3 regions of the Streptacidiphilus sp. EB129 genome follow, and region 3 is predicted to be linked to each of the others. Evidence: riboswitches for the same ligand, from Rfam matches in the RefSeq annotation. Region 3 holds a riboswitch; each other region holds the start of a gene.
What was found. Region 3 has a riboswitch for cobalamin ahead of ABH925_RS02620 (cobalamin biosynthesis protein). Riboswitches for the same ligand answer to the same signal wherever they lie in the genome.
Positions count from the first base shown of each region.

Region 1: another riboswitch for cobalamin. It lies ahead of ABH925_RS25805 (ABC transporter substrate-binding protein); the one in region 3 lies ahead of ABH925_RS02620 (cobalamin biosynthesis protein).
Region 2: another riboswitch for cobalamin. It lies ahead of ABH925_RS25820 (HoxN/HupN/NixA family nickel/cobalt transporter); the one in region 3 lies ahead of ABH925_RS02620 (cobalamin biosynthesis protein).

Region 1 covers NZ_JBGCCS010000024.1:11,096-23,502, forward strand. The annotation lists gene ABH925_RS25770 (VWA domain-containing protein) at 1-105, shown strand, start outside; gene ABH925_RS25775 (hypothetical protein) at 620-1,696, shown strand; gene ABH925_RS25780 (Ig-like domain-containing protein) at 1,846-3,639, shown strand; gene ABH925_RS25785 (NADH:flavin oxidoreductase) at 3,696-4,808, opposite strand; gene ABH925_RS25790 (methylmalonyl-CoA mutase family protein) at 4,979-6,871, shown strand; gene scpA (methylmalonyl-CoA mutase) at 6,871-9,093, shown strand; gene meaB (methylmalonyl Co-A mutase-associated GTPase MeaB) at 9,100-10,086, shown strand; cobalamin riboswitch at 10,185-10,341, shown strand; gene ABH925_RS25805 (ABC transporter substrate-binding protein) at 10,628-11,455, shown strand; gene ABH925_RS25810 (FecCD family ABC transporter permease) at 11,481-12,407, shown strand, end outside.
Region 2 covers NZ_JBGCCS010000024.1:23,869-29,153, forward strand. The annotation lists gene ABH925_RS25815 (ABC transporter ATP-binding protein) at 1-524, shown strand, start outside; gene ABH925_RS25820 (HoxN/HupN/NixA family nickel/cobalt transporter) at 610-1,668, opposite strand; adenosylcobalamin (AdoCbl) riboswitch at 1,806-1,952, opposite strand; gene ABH925_RS25825 ((2Fe-2S)-binding protein) at 2,142-2,921, shown strand; gene ABH925_RS25830 (DUF72 domain-containing protein) at 2,989-3,840, opposite strand; gene ABH925_RS25835 (SRPBCC family protein) at 3,933-4,397, shown strand; gene ABH925_RS25840 (ArsR/SmtB family transcription factor) at 4,394-4,732, shown strand; gene ABH925_RS25845 (SRPBCC domain-containing protein) at 4,822-5,262, shown strand.
Region 3 covers NZ_JBGCCS010000002.1:81,672-94,078, forward strand. The annotation lists gene ABH925_RS02610 (NAD(P)/FAD-dependent oxidoreductase) at 1-768, shown strand, start outside; gene ABH925_RS02615 (hypothetical protein) at 998-1,258, shown strand; cobalamin riboswitch at 1,353-1,498, shown strand; gene ABH925_RS02620 (cobalamin biosynthesis protein) at 1,627-2,601, shown strand; gene ABH925_RS02625 (cobyric acid synthase) at 2,598-4,118, shown strand; gene cobN (cobaltochelatase subunit CobN) at 4,244-7,879, shown strand; gene ABH925_RS02635 (putative cobaltochelatase) at 7,915-9,960, shown strand; gene cobO (cob(I)yrinic acid a,c-diamide adenosyltransferase) at 9,963-10,559, shown strand; partial or broken gene ABH925_RS02645 (Uma2 family endonuclease) at 10,569-11,167, opposite strand; gene ABH925_RS02650 (cobyrinate a,c-diamide synthase) at 11,250-12,407, shown strand, end outside.

The DNA of each region.
Region 1 (12,407 bases), on a different contig from region 3:
GTTTCCGTGAAAGCGGGTCGTCATCCCACGTTGGAGGTATACGTGCAGAGCCGTTCGGTGAACAGGAAGCTCAAGCCGAACACGCGTCTGCTCATCATGCTCTGAAATCGGCCGCGCCGTCCTGTCGGTGCCGCCTGCCTGCGCATCCCACTCCTCGCACATGCCCTCGTTGTCCGGGCCGACTGGCGCGACCGTGATGGCCCGACCGTGAGGGCCGACCGTGAGGGCCGACCCGGCACCTGCATGGATCGAAGGCCTGTCAAGTGTCTTATCTGCTAGACCAGAGCGGCTGAACGGTTCATAGATACCAGGCAATGACGCTGTTATGGGCAGCATCTGCGACCCATGATGAGGACGGCGAGGTGGCCGGTCCACAATCCTGGTCCGTCACGCTGCAGGGTGACGGCATCCACGTTCCCCTCACCCCCGCATGCGTGCTGACGGCGGCGTACATCCGCAGGGCAGCCGACCCGGTGACGCGGCGGGCAGCCCGGCCACCACCCGGACGGCGTCGGCCGGCTCTCCACCACGCAGTGACGGAAGACGATCCCCGGACGCCGCATCCCAGGAGCGCTGCCGGGCCGCGTTCGTCGCCTCGGAATCAACAAGGGAGAAGTCGATGGAAGAGAGAACTCTGCGGCGCTTCGCCATGGGTAGGGCGCTGGTCATGGGCGCCGTCCTGGCCCTGGCGGTGCCCGGCGTCGCGTACGCCAACACCGTGGGCGTGACCGTGAAGAGCCCCGGCGCCACCCTCGGCCCCACCACCACCTTCTCCGAGATATCGACCCACGCGGACTGCGGCAGCGGGCTCATCTCCGGTGGTGGCATCGAGCAGGCCATCGGCACCGGTTCGGCGTCCCCCGGCAACCATGTGATGGGCACCGAGCCCAGCTCGGACGGCTCCACCGAGTACACCGGCTCGACCGGCGTCGTGGGCACCGACAATACCCACTGGCTCGGCATCGGCGGCAGCGGCGGCGCGGTGAACAGCTCGTTCTCGTCGACCCCGTACGCGGTGTGCTTCACCAGCAACCTGATCGACCACACCCAGACCGTCATGAACAAGGCCGCCGGACCGACCGCCGCGGCCACGCCGGTCGCGGTCACGGCAACCTGTCCGGCCAACACCGTCCTGCTCGGCGGCGGCGCCCGCACCACCCCGGCCAGCGTCGGCAGCCTCAAGCCGATCGCGAGTTTCCCCACCTTCAACAACTCCGCGCACGACTACGGCCTGAAGGCCGCGGCCGACGGTGAGACCAACCCCGACTCCTGGACGGCGGTCGGCTGGAACGGCGGAGGCGGCGGCACCAGCAACGAGACCTACGCCTACGCGATCTGCAGCGGCAGCGGCATCAACGTCAGCGGCGTGACGATGAAGGTCCACTACACCGAGGTGAGCACCTCGTCCTCGGCGGGCGCCAACACGGTCGTGACGGTCGGTTGCGGCACGGACGGCAACCTGGTCAGTGGCGGCGCGGCGACCAGCGGCGGCAGTGTGACGACCACGGACTTCACCGGCCCGGGCTCGGGCGGCGACCACCTCAACGGCAGCTTCCCCAGCGACTCCGGCGGCAACCCGGTCAGCGACGGCACCACCACGGCCTCGTACTGGACCGCCGACGCCCACGCGGGCGGCGCCGGCTCCAGCAACACCTACGCGGACGTCTGGGCGCTCTGCGCCGACGACGGCGTCTGACCGACCGGCCTCTGATCCATCGGTCAATGCCGATCCGCAGGCGGGCCCGGCCCGCCTGCGGATCACCCGTCCCCCACCCCGGTTTCCAGCAGGACCGGAGAAAAGTGCCCATTCCCATGAACGACAGCACCCCGACCTCCGGTCGGACCATGTTCAGATCCACGATGATGTCGCTGGCCGCCACCACCGGCCTGGTCGCCGCCGCGATCGTGCCCCTCACCGCGGCCGCCGCCACGGCCAGTGCGGCTACCGCGCCCTGCGGCGCGGGCGGTGTCCTCACCACCTCGCCGCAGCCCACCTGCAGCTACAACTCCGTTGGTACGGACACCTTCACGGTCCCGGACGGTGTGACCGAGGTGACCGTCGACCTGTTCGGCGCCGAGGGTGGCAGCGCGGCGGGCTACATCGATCCCCATCCGGCGATCAGCGGAGCGCCCGGCGGCCTCGGCGGTGAGACCCGCGCGACCCTGCCGGTGACCCCGGGCCAGACCCTCCAGCTCACCCTGGGCGCGGCCGGCATCCCCGGCTCGTCCCGGCACGGTGAGTTCGCCCGTCCCGGCGGCACCGGCCACGGGCGGGGCGGTGGTGGCGCGCACGGCGGCGGCGGTTCGGGCGGAGGCGGCTCAGACGTGCGGGTCGGCGCATTCGACGGCTCCGACCGCGTCCTGGTGGCCGGCGGCGGTGGCGGCGCCGGCAACGGCGGCTCCGAGCTCCAGGGCGGCGCCGGTGGCGGAGAGGTGGGCCAGGACGGCGGCCAGAGCGACGGCCCGCCGGGGTCCGGCGTGGCCGGCGGCGGTGCCGGCCAGACCGTGGCCGGTCACGGCAGCCCCAACACCCTGTACGGCGGACCCGGCACCCCCGGCATCGACCTCGACCCCATCACCGGCGAGCCCGATCCCGGCAGTGGCGGCACGGGCGGCAACGGCGGTGCGGGCGGACCCGGTGGCGGGGGTGGCGGTGGCGGCTGGCACGGCGGTGGCGGCGGCTCCGGCGGCGGCAACCCGGGCTACTTCCCGGGCGCGGGCGGTGGCGGCGGCAGCAGCTACGCCGAGCCCTCGGCGACCGCCGTCTCGCTGCTGCAGGGCGTCAACCACGGCAACGGCAAGGCCGTTGTGTCGTTCCAGTACGGCACTTCGGTCTCCCTCACCGCGGACACCAGCACCCCGCTGTTCGGACACTCCGTCACCGTGACCGCGACCGTGGCCCCGGCCAACCCGGCCGAGGGCACCCCGACGGGGTCGGTCACCTTCGCGGACGGGACGACGACGCCGGCGACCGTGCCGCTGATCGGCGGCCGGGCGAGCTTCACCACCAGCAAGTTCCAGCCGGGGGAGCACGCCATCACCGCCACCTACAGCGGTGACCCGAGCTTTGCCGCGAGCAGTGTGGCGCAGCCCACCGATGTGACCGTCGGATTCAGCGCACCGTGCGTCACGGAGCACCACGGCAGGCTGACGGTGGCCTCCGGCCAGTCGCTGTGCATAGCCCCCGGCGGTGAGCAGGACGGGCCGGTCACGGTGAAGCCGGGCGGTGCCCTGGCCGTCTCCGGCGCCCGGATCAACGGCCCGGCCTCCGCCAACGGCGCGGCCGCGCTCACCATCTGCCGGTCGACCCTGTCCGGCCCGCTCGGCGTCAACGGGACCACCGGCTTCGTCCAGATCGGATCCGACCAGGACGACACGACGGGTTGCGCCGGCAACACCGTCGAGGCCCCGGTGAGCCTGAACGGCAACACCGGCGGCATGGAGGTCTCCGGCAACACGCTGAATGCGCCGGTGGCCGTCACCGACAACAGCGGCAGCGGCCTGCTGCCCGACCAGACCGTCCCGGAGTTCCAGGACAACCAGGTCGGCGGACCCCTGAGCTGCGAAGGCAACGCACCGACGCTGTCGCAGACGGGCACCACGGCGGACGGGCCGACGTCCGGACAATGCGGGGTATGACGACCGGGCTGATCCCCGGCGCCGACGGAACCCACATCCGGGCTGGGCGGCGGGGGTCAGTGCAGGGTGCGCAGCGCCTGCGGTGAGAACGGGGTCAGCTCGGTGGTGCGGCCGTTGACGACCTTGGCGGCCCAGGAGGGGTCGGCGAGCAGCGCGCGTCCGACCGCGACGAGGTCGAACTCGTCCCGCTCAAGGCGGTCCAGGAGGTCGTCGATGCCGGATACGGCGGCCGACTGGCCCTGGAAGGAGCTGATGAACTCGTTGTCCAGGCCCACCGAGCCGACCGTGATGGCCGGCTTGCCGGAGAGCTTCTTGGCCCAGCCCGCGAGGTTGAGGTCGGAGCCGTCGAACTCGGGCAGCCAGTAGCGGCGGGTGGAGGCGTGGAAGGCGTCCGCGCCGGCGTCGGAGAGCTGGGCGAGCAGGGCTTCGAGTTCCTCGGGCGTCTCGGCGATCCGGGCGTCGTAGTTGTTCGTCTTCCACTGGGACAGCCGGAAGATCACCGGGAACTCGGGGGAGACCGCCTCGCGTACGGCGGCGACGATCTCGGCGGCGAAGCGGGCACGGGAGGCGAGGCTGCCGCCGTAGGCGTCGGTGCGGCGGTTGGTGCCCGACCAGAGGAACTGGTCGATGAGGTAGCCGTGGGCGCCGTGCAGCTCGACTCCGTCGAAGCCGAGACGTTCGGCGTCGGCGGCGGCCGCCGCGAAGGCGCGGATGACGTCGTCCAGGTCGGCCTGGGTCATGGCGCGGCCGCTGGTGGGCGCGGTGCCGTCCAGGGCGAGACCTGACGGACCGACGGCCGACGCCTCCGGGAAGGACGTGGCGTCGGCGGTGCGGGTCATACCCACGTGCCAGAGCTGCGGCACGATCGTGCCGCCCGCCTGGTGGACCGCCTCGGCGACCCGGGCCCACCCGGTGAGCGCGTCCTCTCCGTGGAAGTGCGGCACCCGGTCGCTCTGTCCCGCCGAGGGATGGCCGACATAGGTGCCCTCGGTGATGATCAGGCCCACTCCACCCGCCGCACGACGGGCGTAGTACGCGGCCACGTCCTCGCCGGGCACTCCGCCGGGCGAGAACTGACGGGTCATCGGTGCCATCGCGATCCGGTTCGGCACGGTGAGCCCGCCCAGGGTGAACGGACGGGACAGCGTCTGGGCCGCGCGGGTTGTCACGGAAGATCTCCTGAGTCAGCTGAGCGATGGGCGCGGACCGAGCCCGGAACAGTACGTCCGCCCTGGGTAACCATCCGACCGGCGGATCTCATTCCGCCGGTGGCCGGAGAGGGAAAGGTCACAGCCGTCGGCACTCCTGAACTGCGAGGGGACTGCTCTAGCATCCAGCTATGACGGTCCTGCCTGACGACGGGCTCTCGCTCGCTGCCGAATTCCCGGATGCCACCCACACGCAATGGCAGAGCCTTGTGGAGGGGGTGCTGCGCAAGTCGGGCAAGGACGTGTCCGGCGCAGCCGCAGAGCAGGTGTTGGCGACGGCGCTGGAGGACGGCCTCGTCGTCGCTCCGCTGTACACCGCCCGGGACACCGCACCCGCCGCCGGGTACCCCGGATTCCCGCCGTATGTCCGGGGCGGCAGGCCTGCCGCCGCCGGCTGGGATGTTCGTCAGCGGCATGAGCGGCCCGATCCCGAACACGCCAACGCGGCGGTGCTCTCCGATCTGGAGAACGGCGTCACGTCCCTGTGGCTGGCGGTGGGCGGACCGGGGTTGCCGGTCGCCGGGCTGGCCCGGGCCCTGGACGGGGTCTACCTCGATCTGGCGCCGGTCGTCCTGGACGCGGGCGCCGAGACCGGCGCGGCCGCGCGGGAACTGCTGCGGCTCTACGAGGAGCGAGGCGTCCCGCGCGACGCCGCTCGCGGGAACCTCGGCGCCGACCCGCTGGGGTACGAGGCCAGGACCGGCGACCCGGTGGCACCGGAGGAGGCCGTGGAACTGGCCCGGCGCTGTGCGCGGGACTATCCGGGGGTGCGCGCGCTGACCGTGGACGCGCTGCCCTACCACGAGGCCGGTGCGTCGGCGGCCGAGGAACTCGGTTGCTCGCTGGCCACCGGCGTCGCCTATCTGCGCCTGCTGACGGAGGCCGGGCTGCCGGTGGACGCGGCCTGCCGGCAGCTGGAGTTCCGCTACGCGGCCACCGCGGACCAGTTCCTGACCGTGGCGAAGCTGCGGGCGGCGCGGCGCCTCTGGTCCCGGGTGGTCGACGTGTGCGGAGCCGGTGCCACGGGTGCGGGGGCGCAGGTGCAGCACGCGGTGACCTCGCCGGTGATGATGACGCGCCGCGACCCGTACGTGAACATGCTGCGCACCACGATCGCCTGCCTGGCCGCCGGGGTGGGCGGGGCCGACGCGGTGACCGTGCTGCCCTTCGATCACGAGCTGGGGCTGCCGGACGCGTTCGCCCGTCGGATCGCGCGGAACACCTCGTCCATCCTGCTGGAGGAGTCGCATCTGGGCCGGGTCGCGGACCCGGCCGGCGGCTCCTGGTACGTGGAGCGGCTGACCGACGAACTCGCGCACGCCGCATGGTCGTTCTTCCAGGAGCTGGAGCGCGCGGGCGGCCAGCGGGCGGCCCTGCGCTCCGGGCTGGTCGGTGACCGGATCGCGGCCACCTGGGCGGAGCGCGGAACGAAACTCGCCCGCCGCAGCGAGCCGATCACCGGCGTCAGCGAGTTCCCGAACCTCGCCGAGAAGCCGGTCGTGCGGGAGCCGGTCCCGGAGCACCCCGGCCGGCCGTTGCGCCGGACTTCGGGCAACGCCCAGGGCCTGCCGCAGGTGCGTCGCGACGAGGCGTACGAGGCGCTGCGCGCCCGTTCCGACGCCCGGCTGGCGGCCACCGGCACCCGGCCCAGGGTCTTCCTCGCCGTGCTGGGCCCGGCGGCGGCGCACACCGCGCGGGCGGCGTTCGCAGCGAACCTGTTCCAGGCCGGAGGCGTCGAACCCGTGGACGACCAGCAGTACGACCCGGTGTCGGTGGACGCGGACGCCGTGGCCGAGGCGTTCGCCCGCAGCGGTGCCGAGATCGCCTGCCTCTGCTCCAGCGACGCGCTGTACGAGGAACAGGCCGAGTCCGTCGCCGCGGCGCTGAAGTCCGCAGGCGCGGCACGGGTGTTCCTCGCGGGACGGCCCGGCCGGCACGAAGGCGTCGACGCCCATGTCTTCGCCGGCTGCGACGCACCCGCAGTCCTCTCCTCCGTCCTCGACCTCATCGGAGCCCCGGCGTGATGCAGATTCCCGACTTCTCGCAGGTCGACCTGGGCACGGGTGCCCCGGCCGGGACCGCCGCGGAGCAGTGGAGCGCGGCGGTGAAGGAGGCGACCGGGAGCAGCGGCGGCGACCTGCTCTGGGAGACCCCCGAGGGCATCTCCGTCAAGCCGCTCTACACCGGCCAGGACCTGGGCGAGCTGGACTTCCTCGGCACCTACCCGGGTGTCGCGCCGTACCTGCGCGGGCCCTACCCGACGATGTACGTCAACCAGCCGTGGACGATCCGCCAGTACGCCGGGTTCTCCACCGCCGAGGAGTCCAACGCCTTCTACCGCCGCAACCTCGCGGCCGGGCAGAAGGGCCTGTCGGTCGCCTTCGACCTGCCCACCCACCGCGGCTACGACAGCGACCACCCGCGGGTCACCGGTGACGTCGGGATGGCCGGCGTCGCCATCGACTCCATCTACGACATGCGCCAGCTGTTCGACGGCATCCCGCTGGACCGGATGACGGTGTCGATGACCATGAACGGCGCCGTGCTGCCCGTCCTCGCCCTCTACATCGTGGCGGCCGAGGAGCAGGGGGTGCCGCCCGAGAAGCTGGCCGGGACCATCCAGAACGACATCCTCAAGGAGTTCATGGTCCGCAACACCTACATCTATCCGCCGAAGCCCTCGATGCGGATCATCTCCGACATCTTCGCGTACACCTCGCAGAAGATGCCGCGCTACAACTCCATCTCCATCTCCGGCTACCACATCCAGGAGGCCGGAGCCACCGCCGACCTGGAGCTGGCGTACACCCTCGCCGACGGCGTGGAGTACCTGCGGGCCGGGCAGGCCGTGGGCCTGGACGTGGACACGTTCGCGCCCCGCCTCTCGTTCTTCTGGGCGATCGGGATGAACTTCTTCATGGAGATCGCCAAGATGCGGGCGGCCCGGCTGCTGTGGGCCAAGCTGGTCCGGGAGTTCGAGCCGAAGAACGCCAAGTCGCTGTCGCTGCGCACCCATTCGCAGACCTCCGGCTGGTCGCTGACCGCACAGGACGTCTTCAACAACGTCACCCGCACCTGCGTCGAGGCCATGGCCGCCACCCAGGGCCACACCCAGTCACTGCACACCAACGCCCTGGACGAGGCGCTGGCGCTGCCCACCGACTTCTCCGCGCGGATCGCCCGCAACACCCAGCTGCTGCTCCAGCAGGAGTCGGGGACCTGCCGGGTGATCGACCCCTGGGGCGGCAGCGCCTACGTCGAGCGGCTCACCTACGACCTGGCCCGGCGCGCCTGGCAGCACATCCAGGAGGTGGAGGCGGCCGGCGGCATGGCGCAGGCCATCGACGCCGGTATCCCCAAGCTGCGGGTGGAGGAGGCCGCGGCCCGTACCCAGGCCCGGATCGACTCGGGCCGGCAGCCGGTGATCGGCGTCAACAAGTACCGGGTCGAGACCGACGAGCAGATCGACGTGCGCCAGGTCGACAACTCCTCGGTCCGCGCCCAGCAGATCGCCAAGCTGCGGCGGCTGCGCGAGGAGCGCGACGAGGCGGCCTGCCAGGACTCGCTGCGGGCGCTGACCGCCGCCGCCGAACGCGGCTCCAACTCCAACTCCAACTCCGGCTCCGGCCTGGACGGCAACCTGCTGGCGCTGGCGGTCAACGCGGCCCGCGCCAAGGCGACCGTCGGCGAGATCTCCGACGCCCTGGAGAAGGTCTACGGGCGGCACGCGGGCCAGATCCGTACCATCTCCGGCGTGTACCGCAACGAGGCAGGGGAGTCCGGCTCCGTGACCCGGACCCGCGCCCTGGTCGACGCGTTCGAGGAGGCGGAGGGACGCCGCCCGCGCATCCTGGTCGCCAAGATGGGCCAGGACGGGCACGACCGCGGCCAGAAGGTGATCGCCACCGCCTTCGCTGACCTCGGCTTCGACGTGGACGTCGGCCCGCTGTTCCAGACCCCGGCCGAGGTGGCCCGGCAGGCGGTCGAGGCGGATGTGCACATCGTCGGCGTCTCCTCGCTGGCTGCCGGACACCTCACCCTGGTGCCCGCGCTGCGCGAGGAACTGGCCGCCGAGGGCCGGGAGGACATCATGATCGTCGTCGGCGGGGTCATCCCGCCGCAGGACATCCCGGCGCTGCACGAGGCCGGTGCGGCGGCGGTCTTCCCGCCCGGCACGGTGATCCCGGACGCGGCCCACGACCTGGTCCGCCGGCTCGGTGCCGCACTGGGCCACGCCGAGCTGTAGCCGCGGATGCGCATCGATCTCGACGCCTACGCCAAGGGCGTGCTGGACGGGAAGCGGGCGTACGTGGCCCGGGCCATCACGCTGGTCGAGTCCACCCGCGCCGACCACCGGGCCCTGGCCCAGCGGCTGCTGACCGGGTTGCTGCCGCACTCCGGCCGGGCTCGGCGGATCGGCATCAGCGGGGTGCCGGGTGTGGGGAAGTCCACCTTCATCGACGCCTTCGGCACCATGCTCACCGGCCTGGGCCACCGGGTCGCGGTGCTCGCCGTCGACCCCTCGTCCACCCGCACCGGCGGCTCCATCCTCGGCGACAAGACCCGGATGGAACGCCTGTCCGTCGACCCCGCCGCCTTCATCCGGCCCTCGCCCAGTGCCGGGACGCTGGGCGGGGTCACCAGGGCCACCCGCGAGTCCATGGTGGTGATGGAGGCCGCGGGCTACGACGTGGTGCTGGTGGAGACCGTCGGTGTCGGCCAGTCGGAGACCGCCGTCGCCGACATGGTCGACTCCTTCCTGCTGCTCACCCTCGCCCGCACCGGCGACCAGCTCCAGGGCATCAAGAAGGGCGTCCTGGAACTGGCCGACGTCATCGCCGTCAACAAGGCGGACGGCCCGCACGAGCGCGACGCCCGCAGCGCGGCCCGCGAACTCGCGGGCGCCCTGCGGCTGATGCACCCCGTCGACGCGGCCTGGACCCCGCCCGTCCTCAGCTGCAGCGCCCGCGACTCCGCCGGACTCGACACCGTCTGGGACCGGCTCGAACAGCATCGCGCCCTGCTGGACGCCGGCGGCCGACTCGCCGCCAAGCGCCGCGACCAGCAGGTCGACTGGGCCTGGGCCATGGTCCGCGACGAACTCCTGAACCGGCTGCACACCCACGCCGCCGTGCGCGGACTCGCCGCCGAAGTCGAAGACCGGGTCCGCAGCGGGGAAATGATGGCTTCCCTTGCGGCGGAACGCATTCTGGAGGCTTTCGACCGCACCGGGCCCTGACACCGTTCCGGCGGGCGGCGGGCGGCGGGCGGCGGGCGGCGGGGGCGGGCGGCAGGGCGGGCCGGGTGCGCTGGTCAGGGCGTGCTAGCCTGCGACGGCCGGATTCGAGCGCCATGGGGCGTGCGGATACCGGCAGCGCGTCAGGAGCGAAGTCGGTGACGCCCGCACGGCGGGTCATTCCGACGCTGTCCCGCAACTGTGACGGTCCCCACGGGGATCCCAGCCAGGTCGACTCCCCGCGCAGACGACATCAACCTCGTGGGAAGGCTGATCCGTCCCGGTCCGCGCGTGCACCCGCATGCCCACAGGCCGGCGCGATCACCTGCCTTCCTCCCTGACGGAGAAAGCGGCCACCATGCGCGCTCGGCAACGGCACGACCGGCGAGGACCAGCGGTCCGGAGCCTGACAGCGGTAACCACGGCCCTGGCGGTCGCAGCCGTCCTCGCAGGCTGTGGTTCCAACGGCTCCAGTGGTTCCAGCGGCTCGACCGCCGGCAGCTCCTCGGCCTCCGCTTCCTCCCCCGCCACGGCGTCGTTCCCGGTGACGGTCGCCGCGGCCAACGGCCAGGTCACCGTGAAGACCGAGCCCAAGCGCATCGTCTCGCTCTCCCCGACCGCCACCGAGGACCTCTACGCGGTGGGCGCGGGCAAGCAGGTCGTCGCGGTCGACTCCTCCTCGAACTACCCCTCCGGCGTCCCGGTCACCAGCCTCAGCGGCCTGACGCCGAACCTCGAGGCGATCATCAAGTACTCGCCCGACCTGGTCGTCGCCTCGGCCGACTCCGGCGGCCTGGTGGCGGGGCTCACCAAGGTGGGCGTGCCGGTGCTGATCGAGCCCGCCGCCGCGCAGCTGAACGACGCCTACCAGCAGATCGAGCAGCTGGGCACGGCAACCGGCCACAGCTCGCAGGCCCAGTCGACCGTGGCGACCATGAAGTCCGAGATCGCCGCCGACGTGAAGCTGGCCGGCACCGGGCACAAGGGCCTGAGCTACTTCTGGGAGGTGAGTGCGAACCCGTACTACTCGGCCACCTCCACGACCTTCATCGGGCAGGTCGTCTCCCTCTTCGGTCTCAAGAACATCGCCGACGCCGCGGACAAGGCCTCGGACGGCGGGTACCCCGAGCTGTCCCAGGAGTACATCGTCACCGCGAAGCCGCAGTTGCTCCTCCTCGCGGACAACAGCGCCGCGGACGGCGGGCAGTCCCCGTCCGTCGTGGCCGCGCGTCCCGGCTGGTCCGGCATCCCGGCGGTGAAGACCGGTCAGATCGTGGGCCTGAACGACGACATCGCCTCCCGCTGGGGACCGCGTCTGCCGCAGCTGGTCGCACAGATCGCGCAGGCACTGCAGAAGGCACCCACCTCGTGAGGCCCGGCCAGGCGGACCCGGCCGCATGAGCGCGTCCCGCCGCACCGTCCGCGCCTACGGCACCGCGGTGGCCTTCCTGGCCGCCGCGGTGCTGGTCAGCGCGCTGGTCGGGGCGGCGGACCTCAATCCCTGGGCCACGGTCGCCGCACTGCTGGACCGGCTTCCCTTCATCGACCTGCATGCGGGCCTGGGGCCGTTGGACCGCGCGGTGCTGTTCCAGATCCGCATGCCCCGCATCGTGCTCGGCGCGCTGGTGGGCGGCCTGCTCTCGCTCGCGGGCGCGGGCTACCAGGGGGTGTTCCGCAACCCCCTGGTGGACTCCGGACTGCTCGGCGCCTCGGCCGGCGCGGGCCTGGGCGCGACGGTCGCGATCGTCTACCTGGGCGGCATCGGGCCGGAGGCGGTGCCGGTTGCAGCCTTCGTCGGCTCCCTCGCCGGAGTGGCGGTCGCCTACGCGGCGGGCGCGGCCGGCGGGCCCGGCACGGCGACGCTGCTGCTGGCCGGCCTGGCCACCGGAATGTTCCTGACCGCGATTCAGACCCTGGTGCTCCAGCGCTCAACCCAGGACATCCAGCAGGTCTACTCCTGGCTGCTCGGGTCACTGGCCACCGCGGACTGGCACCAGGTCGTCGAGATCCTCCCCTACGCGGGGGTCAGCACGCTGATCGTGCTGGTCCACGGCCGACACCTGGACGTGCTCTCGGTCGGCGACGAGGAGGCCCGCACCCTCGGCATGAGCCCCGGCCGGGTCCGGCTCCTGGTCGTGGCCGCCTGCGCGCTGGCCGCGGCCACCGCCGTCGCCGTCAGCGGCCTGATCGGCTTTGTTGGCATCATCGTGCCGCACGCGGTACGGCGGCTGGCCGGATCCTCCTACCGCGTGGTGCTGCCGCTGGCCATGCTCTTCGGAGCCGGATTCCTGGTCCTGGCCGACACCCTGGCACGCACCGTGCTG
Region 2 (5,285 bases), on a different contig from region 3:
CCGTCGCGGAGTACGTGCTGCTCGGCCGCACTCCCTACCTCGGCTACCTCGGCGGACCCGGCCGCCACGACCGCCTCGTCGCCGACCGCGCCGCGGACCGGCTGGACGTCGCGCGCTTCGGCGGCAGAAGGCTGGCCACCCTCTCCGGCGGGGAGCGCCAGCGGGCCGTGCTCGCCCGCGCGCTGGCACAGGAACCCCGGCTGCTGCTGCTCGACGAGCCGACCTCCGCCCTGGACATCGGCCACCAGCAGCAGGTCCTGGACCTGGTCGACGAACTGCGGCACGCCCAGGGCCTGACCGTCGTCACCACACTCCACGACCTGACCACCGCCGGCCAGTACGCCGACCGGCTGGTCCTGCTCGACGCCGGGCGGGTCGGCGCGAGCGGCGCGGCGCCGGAGGTGCTCACTGCAGCGCTGATCTCCCAGGTCTACTCCGCACGCGTGCAGGTCACTTCCGACGATCGCGGCCGGCCCGTGGTCACCCCGCTGCGCGGGCCGGAGCACAACGCCGGAGCGAGCTAGAGCGGGACGGGGCCCGTACCGCGCGGTGGGCCCGGCCGCGGCACGGGCCGTCATCCGTGACTGTCCGTCAGCATGCCATCAGGGGCTACTCGGTGACAGCGGGTGCGGGGGCGGGTGCGGCGCCGTTGCTGAGGTCCTTCTGCCAGCGGTCCTCGACGTTGCCGAAGCGCCAGAAGGCGTAGGCGATGATCCAGGTCGCGGCGAAGAGGATGGCGATGGCGAAGCCGGCCTGGTTGATGTTGAAGTTGGCCATGAAGTCCCAGAAGGGTCCGCTCAGGTGCAGTTCGCTGGTCATCACGCCCAGGGCTTCGACGGTGCCGATGAGGAAGGCGGCGGCGATGGACAGGCCGGTGATCACGAGGTTGTAGTAGACCTTGCGCACGGGGCGGGCGAAGGCCCAGCCGTAGGCGAAGTTCATGAAGCAGCCGTCGAGGGTGTCGAACAGGATCATGCCGCCGGAGAAGAGCAGCGGCAGCGCGAGGACGGCGTAGAAGGGCAGTCCGGAGGTGGCGGCGTAGGCGGTGGCGGCCAGCAGGACGACCTCGGTGGCGGTGTCGAAGCCGATGCCGAAGACCATGCCGACGAAGAACAGCTGCCAGGTGTGGTTGATGGAGCGCATGAAGCGGCCGAAGAAGCGCCACATCAGCCCGCGGGCCTGGAGCTGGCGCTCCAGCTCCTCCTCGTCGAAGGTGCCGCGGCGCATGCTGCGGAAGACCTTGAAGATGCCGATCAGCACGACCAGGTTCAGGGCGGCGATCAGGTAGAGGAACCCGGCCGAGGTGAGCGTGCCGAGCATGCCGCCCACGGTCTCGTAGGTGGAGTTGGGGTCGACCATAGCGCCGAAGACGGCCTTGGCGGCGAAGGTGATGCCCACCCCGACCGCGACCACCACCGCGGAGTGGCCCAGCGCGAAGAAGAAGCCGCTGGCCAGCGGGCGCTTGCCGTCCGCCATCAGCTTGCGGGTGGAGTTGTCGATGGCGGAGATGTGGTCCGCGTCGAAGGCGTGCCGCGCGCCCAGGGTCCAGGCGGTGACCGCCACGCCGAGCCCGACGCCCAGCCCGTTGTAGTGGAAGTGGTGGGGCATGACGGTGAAGATGAAGATGCCCCAGCCGAAGCCGTTCAGGGCCAGGATGACCAGGGTCATCAGGCCCAGTCTTCCCCACTCGGCCGGATGCAGCGCATTGGCGATCGAACGGAATCTGGTGGTCAGGGCTGACACTGAGCATCCTCCTCGGGACGCTCGCAGGTGCCGCGGGCCCGGCCGGACCACGGGGGGCCGGGATGGGAGGATCCGCCTTCCTGCGAGGCTGGGCTTCCGTGGATGCGGCGACAGGCGACCGGACTCGTCCCCCTGAGGGGGCTTCACCGTTGCGGGACAGTGCCGGATTCTCACCGGGCTTCGCTGTGGCTGCACCACCCCGACCATCGGCGGGGCCGTCCCAGGCTAGGGGGACCCGCACGGTGCCTACAAGCCTGCGCATCTGACAAGGTGTCGAAGTAGCGTGCGACGGTGATCACACGCCTCTTGCGCCTCATGGGCGGGCCCACCAGCCCTCGAACCACGGGTACCTCGCCACGTGAACGAGAGCCGGGGTGCGGCGGGGTAGCGTCGCGGTCATGGCCGCTCCCTCCCACTTCGACGCCCCGCGCCCCGGGGGCACGCAGGGCGTCGAACAGAAGGCCGACCTTGGGCCGTTCTTCAGCACGGAGCGGTACGATCCCGCGCACCCGCCGACCGATCCCTGGCGGAGCATGCAGGAGATTCTGGACGACCCGCGGGTGCTGGACGACCGCGTGGCCGGGGTGCGGGCCTCCCTCGCCGCAGGGGGCGGGCTTGCGCCGGAGGCTGTGGAACTGAGGGTTGCCGCATCGGTGACCCAGCTGGGACTCGCGGCCAGGTTGGCCTCGCCCCTGCTGGCCGCGGCTGTGCTCGACCACCGCGTGCCCGCCCTGACGCTGCGGGAGCTGTTCTGGCAGCCGCGGCTCGGCGGCGCCTTCCCGTTGTCCCTGCCGTTGCCGTTGTCGCTGCCGCACTCCGCCCCGGGGGCGCGGGCCAGGGACACGGACGTGGCGGACGCACTCGGAGCGGTCCTCATCGACGGCATGACAGCCGCTCTCGAAGGAGCCGTCGCGCGCTTTGGCGTCTCCCGCCGCATCGCTCGCGGCAACACCGCCTCGGCCCTCGCGGGCGCGGCCCGGGTGCTCGGCACCGCTCGCCGGGACCGTGGGGCTCGCGCACGGGAACTGGTCGACGCGCTGCTGACCTGCCCCACCCTCGACGGGAGCGGTCACCACCTCGACGACGGTGGCTTCCGCCGCCGCAGTTGCTGCCTGATCTACCGCGCCGCGCCCGACCGCAAGGGACAGCTCTGCGGCGACTGCGTCCTGCAGCGGTAGCGGCACCGCACGGATCGTCCCGGATCCCGGCCCGCTCGGCTGACATCGCGCGCGACGACGCCGCCGGTCAGAAGAGCGTCGGTGGGCCGGTGGGCAGCGGCTCGGGCAGCGGTTCGAGAGCGGGGACGAGCTGTCTGACATCGTCGTGGAAGCGCCGGGCGAGAGTGAGGGCCTCCTCGTTGTCTGGGGTGTGGATGAACACGGTGGGGGAGCGGCCCTCGTGCAGCCAGTCGGCGACCGTGCGCGTCCAGTGGCGCCAGCCCTCCGCAGTGGGCTGCGCGTCGTCCCGGCCGATGTAGCGGACGACCGGATGCGCGGTGAGCGCCCTGGACCTGCGCGGCAGGCGGGGCTTCTTCTCCCACGCCTCCCGTCCCGCCGCGCTGGTCGGCGGGGCGGCGAACAGATCGGTCGTGTCGAAGGTCGTCCACTCGGCGCCGACGTCGTCCAGAACCCGTTCCAACCGCTGCTCCCAGCGCGGGTCCTCGAAGAATGCGGGGTGACGGACCTCGACGGTGCAGCGGAGCCCGCGCGGCGCCCGGTGCAGGAACGCGGCCAGCGTGCCGAGGTCCGAGGGGCCGAAGGACGCGGGCAGCTGGACCCACAGGGCGTGCACGCGCGGGCCGAGCGGCTCGATCACGTCGAGGAAGGCGCGCAGCAGGCCGTCGCCGTCGGCCAGGCGCCGCTCGTGGGTGATCTGCTTGGGAAGCTTGAGGAGCAGCCGGAAGTCCGGTGCGGTCTGCTCGGCCCAGGAGCTGACGGTGGCGGCGGACGGCGTCGCGTAGAAGGTCGTGTTGCCCTCGACCGCGTTGCACCAGCTTGCGTAGGCCCGCAGGCGTTCCCGGGGCGCGAGCGGGTGGGGCAGCAGGCGGCCTTGCCAGGACGCGTGCGTCCACATCGCACATCCGACGTGCAGCTTCATGTCCCCGAGCGTAGCAACCAATGGTTGCGTGTGGTGCGAGAGGGGTCTACAGTTATGTGCAACCAAAGGTTGCGAGATGGCGGAGGAGTGAGATGGAGTACGGCAGCATCGAGCGGGAGATGCAGGTCGCAGCCACGCCCGAGGTGGTCTACGAGGTCATCAGTACACCCGAACATCTGCGGGAGTGGTGGCCGGACGAGGCGGAGTTCGCGTCGGTGCCCGGCGGCACGGGAGTCATCGCGTTCGGCGACAGGTCCACGCCGGAGGCGCAGGTCTCACCCATCACGGTGGTGGAGGCCGATCCGCCCCGGCGGTTCTCGTTCCGGTGGGTGTACGACGAGCATGTGGCCGCGACGCCGGACAACTCGTTCCTGGTGACCTTCGAGCTGGTCCCGTCTGGGGTGGGCACGCTGCTGCGTTTCACCGAGACGGGGTTCCGGGAGCAGGGCTGGGAGGCGGCCGTGCTTGAGGAGCAGTACCGCGACCACGTCAACGGTTGGGACTACTTCCTGCCCCGCCTCGTCACCTACGTGGCGCGGCTGGTGTCGACGCCATGAGCGTCGCCATTGACGACGAGCTCTGGTCGGCGGTGGGGGACCCCATCCGGCGGCGGATGCTCGACCTGTTGCTGAGCGACGGCGGCGGCACGGCCACCACGCTGAGTGAGCAGCTGCCGGTCACGCGGCAGGGGGTCGCCAAACACCTCGGCGTACTCGACCGGGTCGGACTGGTCCACGTCACGCCGTCCGGACGCGAGCGCCGCTACGAGGTGGACGAGGCCCAGCTCGCCCGCGCGGTCGCGCAGCTGTCGTCGGTCGGCGCCACCTGGGACGCCCGGCTGCGTCGCATCCAGCGGATCGCCGAGGCAATCCAGCGCAGCCAGGAGGGCTGACCCGCACGAACGAACGTCGCCACATCCGTGGCGGCCGCAGTTGATCCCTGCCCGCACGCGGGCGGGTGCACGAGAGGGAGGTAGTCGCAATGGTGGACATCCTGCACAGGATCGGCGTCACGTCGTCTCCGGACGAGGTCTACGGGGCCCTGACCACGGTCGGGGGCCTGGCGAGCTGGTGGACCGAGGACACCGACGGCGACGGCGCTGTCGGGGGAGTGCTCCGGTTCCGCTTCGTGGCCGGCGGCTTCGACATGAAGGTCCTGGAGACCCGGCCCGCCGAACTCGTGCTCTGGGAGGTCGTCGACGGCCCCGAGGAGTGGATCGGCACGCAGGTCCGCTTCGAGCTCAAGCAGGAGGACGGCTTCACGATCGTGCTGTTCCGGCACGAGGGCTGGAAGGAGCCGGTGGAGTTCATGTACCACTGCAGCACCAAGTGGGCGACCTTCCTGATGAGCCTCAAGAGGCTGCTGGAAACCGGCAGGGGCGAGCCCGCGCCGGACGACGTCAAGATCAGCAACTGGCACTGACGGTTCTGATCGTCACCGAGCGG
Region 3 (12,407 bases):
CGGGCGGTGACCGCGCGCGGGACGGTGTCGGCGCGGTTCGTGCTGCGGGCCACCGAGGGCTTCACCTCGGCGCTGCGCGGCGAGCGGCGGTCCTGGCTGCCGATGAACTCGTCGATGGTGGTCACCGAGCCGCTGCCGGCCTCGTTCTGGGAGCAGGCCGGCTGGGCCGGCCGGGAGACCCTGGGCGACATGGCCCACGCCTACATGTACGCGCAGCGCACCGCGGACGACCGGATCGCGCTGGGCGGGCGCGGCGTGCCGTACCGCTTCGGCTCCCGGACCGACAACGACGGCCTGACCGCGCAGCGGACCGTGGACCAGCTGCGGGCGATCCTGGTCGACTTCTTCCCGGCCGCCCGCGAGGCCCGGATCGACCACGCCTGGTCGGGCGTGCTGGGCGTGCCCAGGGACTGGTGCTCCACCGTGGAGCTGGACCGGGCCACCGGCCTGGGCCTGGCCGGCGGCTACGTCGGCAGCGGCGTCACCACCACCAACCTGGCCGCCAGGACGCTACGGGATCTGGTGCTCCGGGATCTGGCGTTGCAGGGGACCGGCGGCCGGGACGGCGTCTCCGGCGGCGACACGGCGCTGACCGGGCTGCCCTGGGTGGGCCACCAGGTGCGCCGCTGGGAGCCGGAGCCGCTGCGCTGGATCGGCGTGCACGGCATGTACGCCGCGTACCACGCGGCGGACCGCCAGGAGCGCGGCGGGCGCGCCACCACCTCCCCCATCGCCCGGGTCGCGGACGTGGTCTCCGGACGGCACTGACCGTCCCCGGGGCCTGGCGGTTCCCGGGGGCATGGCGGGCCGCCGAGAGGGCACGCCGGGGTGCACGCCGGGACGCGGCGTGCACCCTCACCCGTACGGCGCAAGGGTTGCGCGCGGACGGCTGACAGAGGGTAGGCGTACGAGTGCGCCCCGAGATGCGGATCGACGGCCGGTGTCACAGGCTTGAGTCCGGGGGTGACCGGAAGACCGCAGCACTCGACTCTTTGGGGTGCCCATGTCTGTCCTGCTCTGCCTGCTCGTGGCTCCACTGGGACTGGTCGTGATTCTGGGCATGTCCTGGTTCGAGGACCACTTCCTGAGTCCGCCCACCAGCCCCGCCGACCAGGTGGTGCGCAGTCAGATGGCACGCGATCTGCCGGTCCCCGGTCCCGTCGCGCAGGGCAGCGTGGAGCTGCTGCGGATCGTGCGCGCACCGCAGCAGAAGCAGCTCCCGCCGAGCGGCCCGCAGAGCGGCGACACCGCCGCCTGACGTGCGGCTGTGCCGTGTGACCGACCGCTCAGGTGTGCGTGTTGACGGTCGGTCGGGCGGCGTGGTGGGATCGCATGGCCAAACGGAGGCATGCAGAGGAAGCCGGTGCAAGGGTTCGCCCTGAGTCCGGCGCGGTCCCGCCACTGTCACCGGGGAGCGCTTTCGAACGACGGCCACGGCGGCGGGGCAACCCGCTGCGGGAAGGCCCGGAAGCGTGTCGATCCGGAAGCCAGGAGACTCTCGCCCCCGGTTCGTCGATCCAGGGCGCGGACCCTGAGTGAGGACATCCACGCCATGCGCGCTGCCCTGCCGCCACCACCGTCGACCGGTGCCGTTCCCCGCTCCGCGCAGTCGCCCCGCTGACCGCCGTGCGGGCGACGATCGCACCGACGATCGCTCTGGGCCTCGCCGCCGGTTACGCGGCCGACGCCGCCTTCGGCGACCCCCGGCGCGGACATCCGGTGGCCGGCTTCGGCCGGGCCGCCGGCGCGTTGGAACGGCGGCTGTGGCGGGACCGGCGCGCGGCCGGGACGGTGTTCACCGCGCTCTGCGTCGGCACCGTGGCCGGGGCGGCGCTGGCCGCCGACCGGGCGCTGCGCGGTTCCGGTCCCGGCCGGGCGCTGCTGGCCGGGGCGGCGACCTGGACCGTCCTGGGCGGCGCGTCGCTGGTCCGCGAGGCGCGGACCATCGGTGCCGCGCTGGAGTCCGGCGACCTGGCGGCGGCGCGGCAACGGCTGCCGTACCTGTGCGGGCGGGACCCGCGTGAGCTGACAGAGCAGCAGGTCGCCCGCGCGGTGGTCGAGTCGGTGGCCGAGAACACCGCCGACGCGGTGGTGAACGCCCTGGTCTGGGGCGCGGTCGCGGGCACGCCGGGGCTGCTGGCGTTCCGTGCGGTGAACACCCTGGACGCGATGGTGGGCCATCGCTCGCCCCGCTACCTGCGCTTCGGCTGGGCCTCGGCGCGGCTGGACGACGTCGCGGGCTGGCCGGGGGCGCGGCTGACCGCGCTGCTGACCGTCGCCGCGGCGGGGCCCGGACGGCGCGGCGACGCCTGGCGGGTGTGGCGCCGGGACGCGGGCACCCACCCCAGCCCCAACGCTGGCCAGGCCGAGGCAGCCTTCGCCGGGGCGCTGGGCGTCCGCCTCGGCGGGACGCTGCGGTACGGCGAGCAAGTGCAGCACCGCGCGGTGCTGGGCGCGGAGGCGCGGCCGGTGCGGACCGGGGACATCGAACGCGCCTGCATGCTGTCCCGCCGGGTCGGCCTGCTGGCCGTCCTGGCCACAGCGGGCGCGGCTGCGGTACGGGCGGGTGCGGCGTCGTGGGCTGGGAGGGAGCAGGGATGAACGGGGCACTGCTGGTCGCGGGGACCACCTCGGACGCGGGCAAGAGCGTGGTCACGGCGGGGATCTGCCGCTGGCTGGCGCGGCAGGGGGTGAAGGTCGCGCCGTTCAAGGCGCAGAACATGTCGCTGAACTCCTTCGTCACCGCCGACGGCGCCGAGATCGGCCGGGCCCAGGCGATGCAGGCGGCCGCCGCCGGGGTGGAGCCCGAGGCGGCGATGAACCCGGTGCTGCTCAAGCCGGGCGCCGACGGGCGTAGCCAGGTCGTGGTGCTGGGGCAGCCGGTGGCCGAGGTGGGCGCACTGGACTACCGCGAGCGCAAGCCCGCGCTGCTGCGCATCGCACTGGACTGCCTGGCGGATCTGCGCGACCGCTACGACGTGGTGGTCTGCGAGGGCGCCGGCTCCCCCGCCGAGATCAACCTGCGCGACCGCGACATCGCCAACATGGGCCTGGCCACCGCCGCCTCGCTGCCGGTCGTGGTCGTCGGCGACATCGACCGGGGCGGGGTGTTCGCGTCCATGTACGGGACGCTGGCGCTGCTGTCCACCCAGGACCAGCGGCACCTGGCCGGATGGATCGTCAACAAGTTCCGCGGCGACGTGCGGCTGCTGCAGCCGGGTCTGGACATGCTGGAGCGGCTGACGCACCGTCCCTCGCTCGGCGTGCTGCCGATGCTGCAGGGCCTGTGGCTGGACGCCGAGGACTCGCTGGACCTGGCCGGGATGGTGGACCGCGCGCCCAGCGGAGCCGCGCACGGCGGCGAGGTGCTGCGGGTGTCGGTGGTCCGGCTGCCCCGGCTGTCCAACTTCACCGACATCGACGCGCTGGCGCAGGAGCCGGGCGTGCTGGTGCGCTGGGCGACCCGCGCCGAGGAGCTGGCCGACGCCGACCTCGTGGTGCTCCCCGGCACCCGGGCCACCGTGGCCGACCTGGCCTGGCTGCGCGAGCGCGGCCTGGAGCGGGCGCTGGCCGAGCGGGCCGCCCGGGGCCTGCCGGTGCTGGGCGTCTGCGGCGGCTACCAGATGCTGGGCCGGACCATCGTGGACCAGGTGGAGTCCGGCGCGGGCGCGGTCGACGGGCTGGGCCTGCTGCCGACCCGGGTGGAGTTCGCGGTGGCCAAGACCCTGGCCCGTCCGGTCGGCCGGGCCTACGGCGAGACCGTGGCCGGGTACGAGATCCACCACGGGGTGACCACCGTCGAGGGCGGCGACCCGTTCCTCACCGACGACCTGGGGCGCGGCCTGGAGGGCTGCCGCAACGGGTCGGTCTGGGGCACCACCTGGCACGGCGCGCTGGAGAACGACGGCTTCCGCCGCGCCTTCCTGCGCGAGGTCGCCGAGCTGGCCGGACGCGACTTCCGGCCCGCTCCGGACACCTGCTTCGCCGCCGCCCGGGAGGAACGCCTGGACCGCCTGGGCGACCTGATCGAGCAGCATGCCGACACCGATGCGCTGCTGCGGCTGATCGAGGGCGGCGTCCCGGACGGCCTGCCCTTCGTCCCCCCGGGTGCGCCATGACCCCTGGCGACCTGCACCAACTCCCCTCGTACGCTCCTTCGAAAGGCCGACTCAGCGTGAACTCGCAGCAAACCGGGCTGGATCAGGCGTCCCCGGAACCCGGTCGGGCGGCGACGGTGCTGCTGCTGTCCACCGCCGACACCGACCTGCTCGCCGCCCGCGCGGCCGGCCCCGCCTACCGGATCGGCAACCCGACCCGGGTCGGCGTCGGCGCGGAGCTGAGCGCCCTGCTGGACGGCGCGGACGTGGTCGTCGTGCGCCTGCTGGGCGGCCGCCGCGCCTGGGAGGACGGGCTGGCGCAGATCGCCGGCTCCGGCCTGCCGACCGTGCTGCTCGGCGGCGAGTCGGTGCCGGACGCGGAACTGATGGGGCTGTCCTCGGTACCGGCCGGGGTGGTCGCCGAGGCGCTGACGTACCTGGTCGAGGGCGGATCGGCGAACCTCGCCGAGCTGGCCCGGTTCCTCTCCGACACCGTGCTGCTGACCGGCGAGGGCTTCGCCCCGCCCGAGTCGATGCCGCAGTACGGGGTGCGCGGCGAGCGGGCCTCGGTGCCAGGACGCCCGACCGTGGGCGTGCTCTTCTACCGGGCCCACGAACTCTCCGGGAACACCGGCTTCGTGGACACCCTGTGCGAGGCGGTCGAGGCGCGCGGCGGCAACGCCGTGCCGGTCTTCTGCGGCTCGCTGCGCGGCGCCGACGCCGGGCTCTACGAGCTGCTGGGGCGTTGCGACGCGTTGGTGGCCACGGTGCTGGCCTCCGGCGGCACCGTGGCGGCCGACGCCGGCGCCGGCGGCGCCGAGGAGGCCTGGGACATCGGGGCGCTGGCCGAGCTGGACGTACCGGTGCTGCAGGGGCTGTGCCTGACCTCCAGCCGGGCCGCCTGGCAGGAGTCGGACGCGGCGCTGTCGCCGATGGACGCGGCCATGCAGGTCGCCATCCCGGAGTTCGACGGCCGCCTGGTCACCGTCCCGTTCTCGTTCAAGGAGCTGGGCGCGGACGGCATCCCGGTCTACGTCGCCGACCCGGAGCGGGCCGGGCGGGTGGCCGGGATCGCGCTGCGGCATGCCGCGCTGGCCCACAAGCCCAACGCCGAGAAGAAGATCGCGGTGGTCTTCACCGCCTACCCGACCAAGCACTCGCGGGTCGGCAACGCGGTGGGCCTGGACACCCCGGCCTCCGCGGTCCGGCTGCTGGACTCGCTGCGCGAGGCGGGCTACGGGGTGACCGAGTACCCGTCCGGCGGGGACGAACTGATTCATCGACTGATCGCCGCCGGTGGCCACGACGTCGAGTGGCTGACCGAGGAGCAGTTGCGGGCCGCGCCCGCCCGGGTCCCGCTGGCCGACTACCAGCGCTGGTTCGCCGCCCTGGAGCCCGAGTTGCGCGAGGGCATCGTCCGGCACTGGGGCGAGGCACCCGGCTCGCTGTACGTGGACGGCGACGACATCGTGCTCGCCGCGCTGGCCTTCGGCAACGTGATGCTGATGATCCAGCCGCCGCGCGGCTTCGGCGAGAACCCGATCGCCATCTACCACGACCCCGACCTGCCGCCCTCGCACCACTACCTGGCCGCCTACCGCTGGCTGGAGCAGTCCTGGGGCGCGGACGCGGTGGTCCACCTGGGCAAGCACGGGACGATGGAGTGGCTGCCCGGCAAGGGCCTGGGCCTGTCGGCAGGCTGCGCCCCGGACGCGGTGCTGGGCGAACTGCCGCTGGTCTACCCGTTCATCGTGAACGACCCCGGCGAGGGCACCCAGGCCAAGCGGCGCGGCCACGCCACCATCGTGGACCACCTGGTGCCGCCGATGGCGCGCGCCGACACCTACGGCGACCTGGCCAAGCTGGAACAGCTGCTGGACGAGTACGCGCTGGTCAAGGACCTGGACCCGGTCAAGGCCCCGGCGGTGCGGGCGCAGATCTGGACCCTGGTGAAGGCCGCCGAACTGCACCACGACCTGCATGTCGAGGACCAGCCGGACGAGAACGCCTTCGACGAGTTCGTCATGCACATCGACGGCTACCTCTGCGAGATCAAGGACGTGCAGATCCGCGACGGCCTGCACATCCTGGGCGGCGGCCCGGTCGGCGAGGCGCGGGTCAACCTGGTGCTGGCGGTGCTGCGCTCGGCCCAGGTGTGGGGCGGGCAGGCGGACGCCCTGCCGGGCCTGCGGTCGGCGCTGGCCCGGGAGTTCGGGCTGGTGGAGAAGGAACTGCTGGCCGAGCCGGGCGCCTCGGTGCCGGTGTCCAAGGAGCTGACCGCACTGGTGGAGGGCCCGGCCCGGACCGGCTCGGACGCCGTGGACCTGCTGGAGCAGCTGTGCCGACGGCTGGCCGAGGGCATGGAGCGCGAGGACTGGGCGGTCACCGCCGCCGGTCCGCTGGTGGCCGAGGTGCTGGGCCGCCCACTGCCGGACGCGGTGGCGGTGCTGGAGTTCGCGGCGGAGGAGGTGGTGCCGCGGCTGGCCCGTACCACGGACGAGCTGACGCACATCCTGCGGGCGCTGCGCGGCGGTTACGTCCCGGCCGGGCCGTCCGGGTCGCCGACCCGCGGGCTGGTGAACGTGCTGCCGACCGGGCGCAACTTCTACTCGGTGGACCCCAAGGCCATTCCCTCCCGGCTGAGCTGGGAGGTCGGCCAGGCCCTGGCGGACTCGCTGGTGGCCCGCTACCTGGCCGACAACGGCGAGTACCCGCGCTCGGTCGGCCTGACCGTGTGGGGCACCTCCTGCATGCGCACCCAGGGCGACGACATCGCGGAGATCCTCTCCCTGCTGGGCTGCCGCCCGGTCTGGGACGACGCCTCCCGCCGGGTGACCGGCTTCGAGATCGTGCCGCTGGACGAACTCGCGCGTCCGCGCGTGGATGTGACGGTCCGTATCTCCGGGTTCTTCCGGGACGCCTTCCCGCACGTGGTGGCACTGCTGGACGACGCGGTCCAGGCGGTCGCCGCGCTGGACGAGCCGGCCGACGCCAACTACGTGCGCGCCCACGTCGAGGCGGACACCGCCGAGCACGGCGACCGGCGCCGCGCCACCGCGCGCATCTTCGGTTCCAAGCCCGGCGCCTACGGGGCCGGGCTGCTGCCGCTGATCGACGCCCGCAACTGGCGCTCCGACGCCGACCTGGCCGAGGTCTACGCGGTCTGGGGCGGCTACGCCTACGGCCGCGGCCTGGACGGACGGGCCGCGCGCGGGGACATGGAGCAGGCGTTCCGCCGGATCTCGGTGGCCGCCAAGAACGTGGACACCCGCGAGCACGACCTGGTCGACGCGGACGACTACTTCCAGTACCACGGTGGCATGGTGGCCATGGTGCGGCACCTCACCGGCACCTCGCCGGAGGCCTATGTGGGCGACAGCGCCGTCCCGGACCAGGTGAAGACCCGCACCCTGGGCGAGGAGACGCACCGCGTCTTCCGCGCCCGCGTGGTCAACCCCCGCTGGATGGCCGCGATGCGGCGCCACGGCTACAAGGGCGCCTTCGAGATGGCCGCCACGGTGGACTACCTCTTCGGCTACGACGCCACGGCGGGTGTCGTGGACGACTGGATGTACGAGAAGCTGGCGACGGAGTACGTCTTCGACCCGACCAACCAGGAGTTCATGCGCCAGTCCAACCCCTGGGCGCTGCGCGGCATCACCGAGCGCCTGCTGGAGGCCGCCGACCGGCAGCTGTGGGCCGAGCCGGACCAGGACACCCTGGACCGGCTCCGCGCCACCTACCTCGAACTCGAAGGCGACCTGGAAGGGGACGACCAGTGAGTGACACCCGGTATCCGTTCACGGCCGTGGTCGGCATGGACGAGCTGCGGCTGGCGCTGCTGCTCAACGCGGTGTCCCCGCAGGTCGGCGGGGTGCTGGTGCGCGGCGAGAAGGGCACCGCGAAGTCCACGGCGGTGCGGGCGCTGGCCGGGCTGCTGCCGTCCATCGCGGTGGTCGAGGGCTGCCGCTTCGCCTGTGACCCGGCCGCGCCGGACCCGCAGTGCCCGGACGGCCCGCACCCGGGGCAGGGCGCCGCGGCGCGGCCCACCCGGCTGGTGGAGCTGCCGGTCGGGGTGTCCGAGGACCGCATCGTCGGCTCGCTGGACCTGGAGCGGGCGCTGGCCGAGGGTGTCAAGGCCTACGAGCCCGGCCTGCTGGCCGCCGCCCACCGCGGCGTGCTCTACATCGACGAGGTCAACCTGCTCAACGACCATCTGGTCGACCTGCTGCTGGACGCCGCCGCGATGGGCCGCTCGTACGTCGAGCGCGAGGGCGTCTCGGTGCGGCATGCGGCGCGGTTCCTGCTGGTCGGGACGATGAACCCGGAGGAGGGCGAGCTGCGGCCGCAGTTGCTGGACCGCTTCGGCCTGACCGTGGAGATCGCCGCCACCCGCGAGCCGGAGCAGCGCGCCGAGGTGGTGCGCCGACGCCTCGCCTACGACGCCGACCCGGAGGGCTTCGCGGCGCGCTGGACCGAGGACGAGCGCGCGCTCGCGGCCCGGATCGTCACCGCGCGCGAGCTGCTGCCGTCGGTGCTGCTGGGCGATCCGGCGCTGCGTCAGATCACCGCCGTGTGCGCGGCGTTCGAGGTGGACGGGCTGCGCGCGGACATCGTGATGGCGCGCACCGCGGTGGCGCTGGCCGCCTGGTCGGGCCGGACCACGGTGCTGGCGGAGGACGTGCGGGTGGCGGCGCAGCTGGCGCTGCCGCACCGGCGCCGCCGCAACCCCTTCGACGCGCCGGGCCTGGACGAGGAGAAGCTGGACCAGACCCTGCAGCAGACCGCCGGCGAGGAACCCGACCGCGACCCCGACGGCCCGGACGGACCCGACGGCGGCGGCCCGGACGACCAGGGCCCGGGCAACCAGGGCCCGGACGATGACGGCCCCGACGATGACGGCCCTGGCGACGGCGGCCCCGACGGGCCGTCCGGCGGCGGCCGGGACGCGCCGCCGGAGGACGGGCCCGTGCCGGGGCAGGCGCCCGACGGCGAGGCCCCGGGAGGCTCCCGCAGCGCTCCCGTCCCCCCGCAGCCGGCCGCGCCGGCGGCCTCCCCGTACCGGACCCGGCTGTTCACCGTCCCCGGCACCGGGGACGGCGCGCACGGCCGCCGCTCGGCCGCCCGTACCCGGAGCGGCGGGCACACCGTCCGCGCGGCCCGGCCCACCGGCGCGCTGCAGCGGCTGCACCTGGCCGCGACGCTGCAGGCGGCCGCACCGCAGCAGCGGGCGCGCGGCCGGGACGGGCGGGCGCTGGTGCTGCGCCGGGACGACTTCCGCGAGCAGGTCAGGGAGGGGCGGGAGTCCAACCTGGTGCTGTTCGTGGTGGACGCCTCCGGGTCGATGGCGGCCCGGCAGCGCATGTCGGCGGTCAAGGGCGCCGTACTGTCGCTGCTGATGGACGCCTACCAGCGCCGCGACAAGGTCGGCATGATCACCTTCCGGGGTTCCGAGGCGACGCTGGCACTGCCGCCGACGTCCTCGGTCGAGGTCGGCGCGGCCCGGCTGGAGCAGTTGCCCACCGGCGGCCGCACCCCCCTGGCGGCCGGGCTGCTGCGGGCCCACGAGACGCTGCGGCTGGAGCGGCTGCGTGATCCGCGCCGCCGTCCGCTGCTGGTCGTGGTCACCGACGGCCGGGCCACCGGCGGCTCGCAGGCACTGCCGGACGCCCGCCGCGCGGCGCAACTGCTGGCCGCGCAGGGCATCGCGGCCGTGGTCGTGGACTGCGAGAGCGGCCCGGTCCGGCTCGGCCTGGCCGGAGAGCTGGCCGGGCATCTGGGCGGGGAGGCCGTCCGCCTGGACGAACTGGCCGCCGACAGCGTCACCCACCTGATCCGCACCGTGCAGAAGGAGGCGGCGTAGCCATGCCGCAGGGACAGCCGACCACCGTTCCCGAGGACGGCCTGACCACACGTCAGCGTCGCACCCAGCCCGTGCTCGCGGTCCACACCGGCCCCGGCAAGGGCAAGTCCACGGCGGCCTTCGGGCTGGCACTGCGGGCCTGGAACCAGGGCTGGCCGATCGGGGTGTTCCAGTTCGTGAAGTCCGCGAAGTGGAAGGTCGGCGAGGAGCACGCGCTGCGGGTGCTGGGCGCCAGCGGCGAGGGCGGCACGGTCGCCTGGCACAAGATGGGCGAGGGCTGGTCCTGGGTCCAGCGCGACATCGCCGACAGCGAGGAGGCCGCCCGCGAGGGCTGGGAGCAGGTCAAGCGCGACCTCGCCGCCGAGACCTACCGGCTCTACGTGCTGGACGAGTTCAGCTACCCGCTGCACTGGGGCTGGATCGACCTGGACGAGGTGCTGGCGGTCCTCAGGGACCGTCCGGGCAGCCAGCACGTGGTGATCACCGGCCGCAACGCCCCGCAGGCGCTGCTGGACGCGGCGGATCTCGTGACCGAGATGACCAAGGTGAAACACCCGATGGACCAGGGCCGGAAGGGCCAGCGCGGCATCGAGTGGTGAGCGGGGTGGTCAGCGAAGGAAGTCCTTCAGCTGCTGGGTGTCCAGTGTGAGGTCAACTGGGACAGGGAGCACCACTTCATCACCGATGGTCACGGTATTCGTCTTGGTGTAGCGACCAGAGGCAGGCTCGGTGTGGACGACGACCTCGCCCCTCGTGCGGTCGACGAGCAGGTAGACGGGAATGCCTGCTTCCGCGTAGGCGCGAGGATTGTCCACGCGGTCCCGCCGCTCGGTGTCGTCGTCGAAGGAGGTGACCTCGACGGCCATCAGTACGCCATCTGCGCTGGCTGTCCGGCGAAGCTCCCACGCGGCGCAAGGACTGCATCCGGCCTGGCTCTCCCTGCTCGGTACGTTTCCACCCGCAGCCCGACTTCCGCGTACATCCCGAGGTCGGGGCGGTGCTGCATGCACTGGGTCTGCAGCCAGAGGATCATCTCCGAGTGGTCACCGTCCGGCATCGGCCTCACCCCCAGCTTTCCGAACAGGAACTCGAGGCGGACCGTCTCCGGAGTATGCGAAGCAATCTCCTCGAACTCCGCAACCGTGATCTGATCCTCAGCCTGCTTCACCGGTCGGTCGTGCACTGCGGTCACCGCCTGCCTCCTCATCCGAGACCCTGGGCTGAGCACCCAGCGTAATCGGATGGTCGCTTGTCCTCCGAGCAGTATCACCCTACGAAAGGATGGCCGAATGAACCTCCCCCGTGTCGTCCTCGCCGCGCCCTCGTCCGGCAGCGGGAAGACGACGGTCGCCACCGGGCTGATGGCCGCGCTGACCGCGCGGGGTCTGGCCGTGTCGCCGCACAAGGTCGGGCCCGACTACATCGACCCCGGGTACCACGCGCTGGCGACCGGGCGTCCCGGGCGCAACCTGGACGCCTTCCTGTGCGGGCCGGAGCGGCTGGCGCCGCTGCTGCTGCATGGCGCGGCCGGGGCGGACGTGGCCGTGGTTGAGGGCGTGATGGGGCTGTTCGACGGGGCGGCCGGGCGCGGGGAGTTCGCCTCCACCGCGCATGTGGCGAAGCTGCTGCGGGCGCCGGTGGTGCTGGTGGTGGACGCCTCGTCGCAGAGCCGCTCGGTGGCGGCACTGGTGCACGGCTTCGCGTCCTGGGATCCGGAGCTGCGGATCGGCGGGGTGATCCTCAACCGGGTCGCCTCGGACCGCCATGAGCAGCTGCTGCGCGAGGCGCTGGAGGAGGGCGGCGGGGTCCAGGTGCTGGGGTCGATCCGGCGCACCGAGGCGGTGGCCACCCCCAGCCGCCACCTGGGCCTGATCCCCGCCGTGGAGCGTGACGCCGAGGCGTTGCGGGCAGTGGCGGAGATGGGTGAACTGGTCCGCGCGGGCGTGGATCTGGACGCGGTGCTGGCGTTGGCCCGCAGTGCCCCGCCGCTCCCTGACGCACCGTGGGATCCGGTGGCGGAGATCGCCGAGCTGGGCGGGCCGGTCGACAGCAGGCCCGTCATCGCGCTGGCCTCCGGCCCTGCGTTCTCCTTCTCCTACGCGGAGAACGCCGAACTGCTCGCCGCCGCCGGGGCGGTGGTCGCCCCGTTCGACCCGCTGCACGACGAGAAGCTGCCTGACGGAACCTCAGCCCTGGTCATCGGAGGGGGATTTCCCGAGGTCTACGCCGAACGGCTGTCCGGCAACAGCGTGTTGCGGGAGGCGGTGACGGCACTGGCCGCCTCGGGGGCGCCGATCGTGGCCGAGTGCGCCGGGCTGCTGTACCTGGGGCGCGACCTGGACGGCGCGCCGATGTGCGGGGTGGTGGACGCCGAGTCCCGGATGACCGCACGGCTGACCCTCGGCTACCGCGAGGCTGTGGCGCTCTCCGACAGCCCGCTGGCGGCG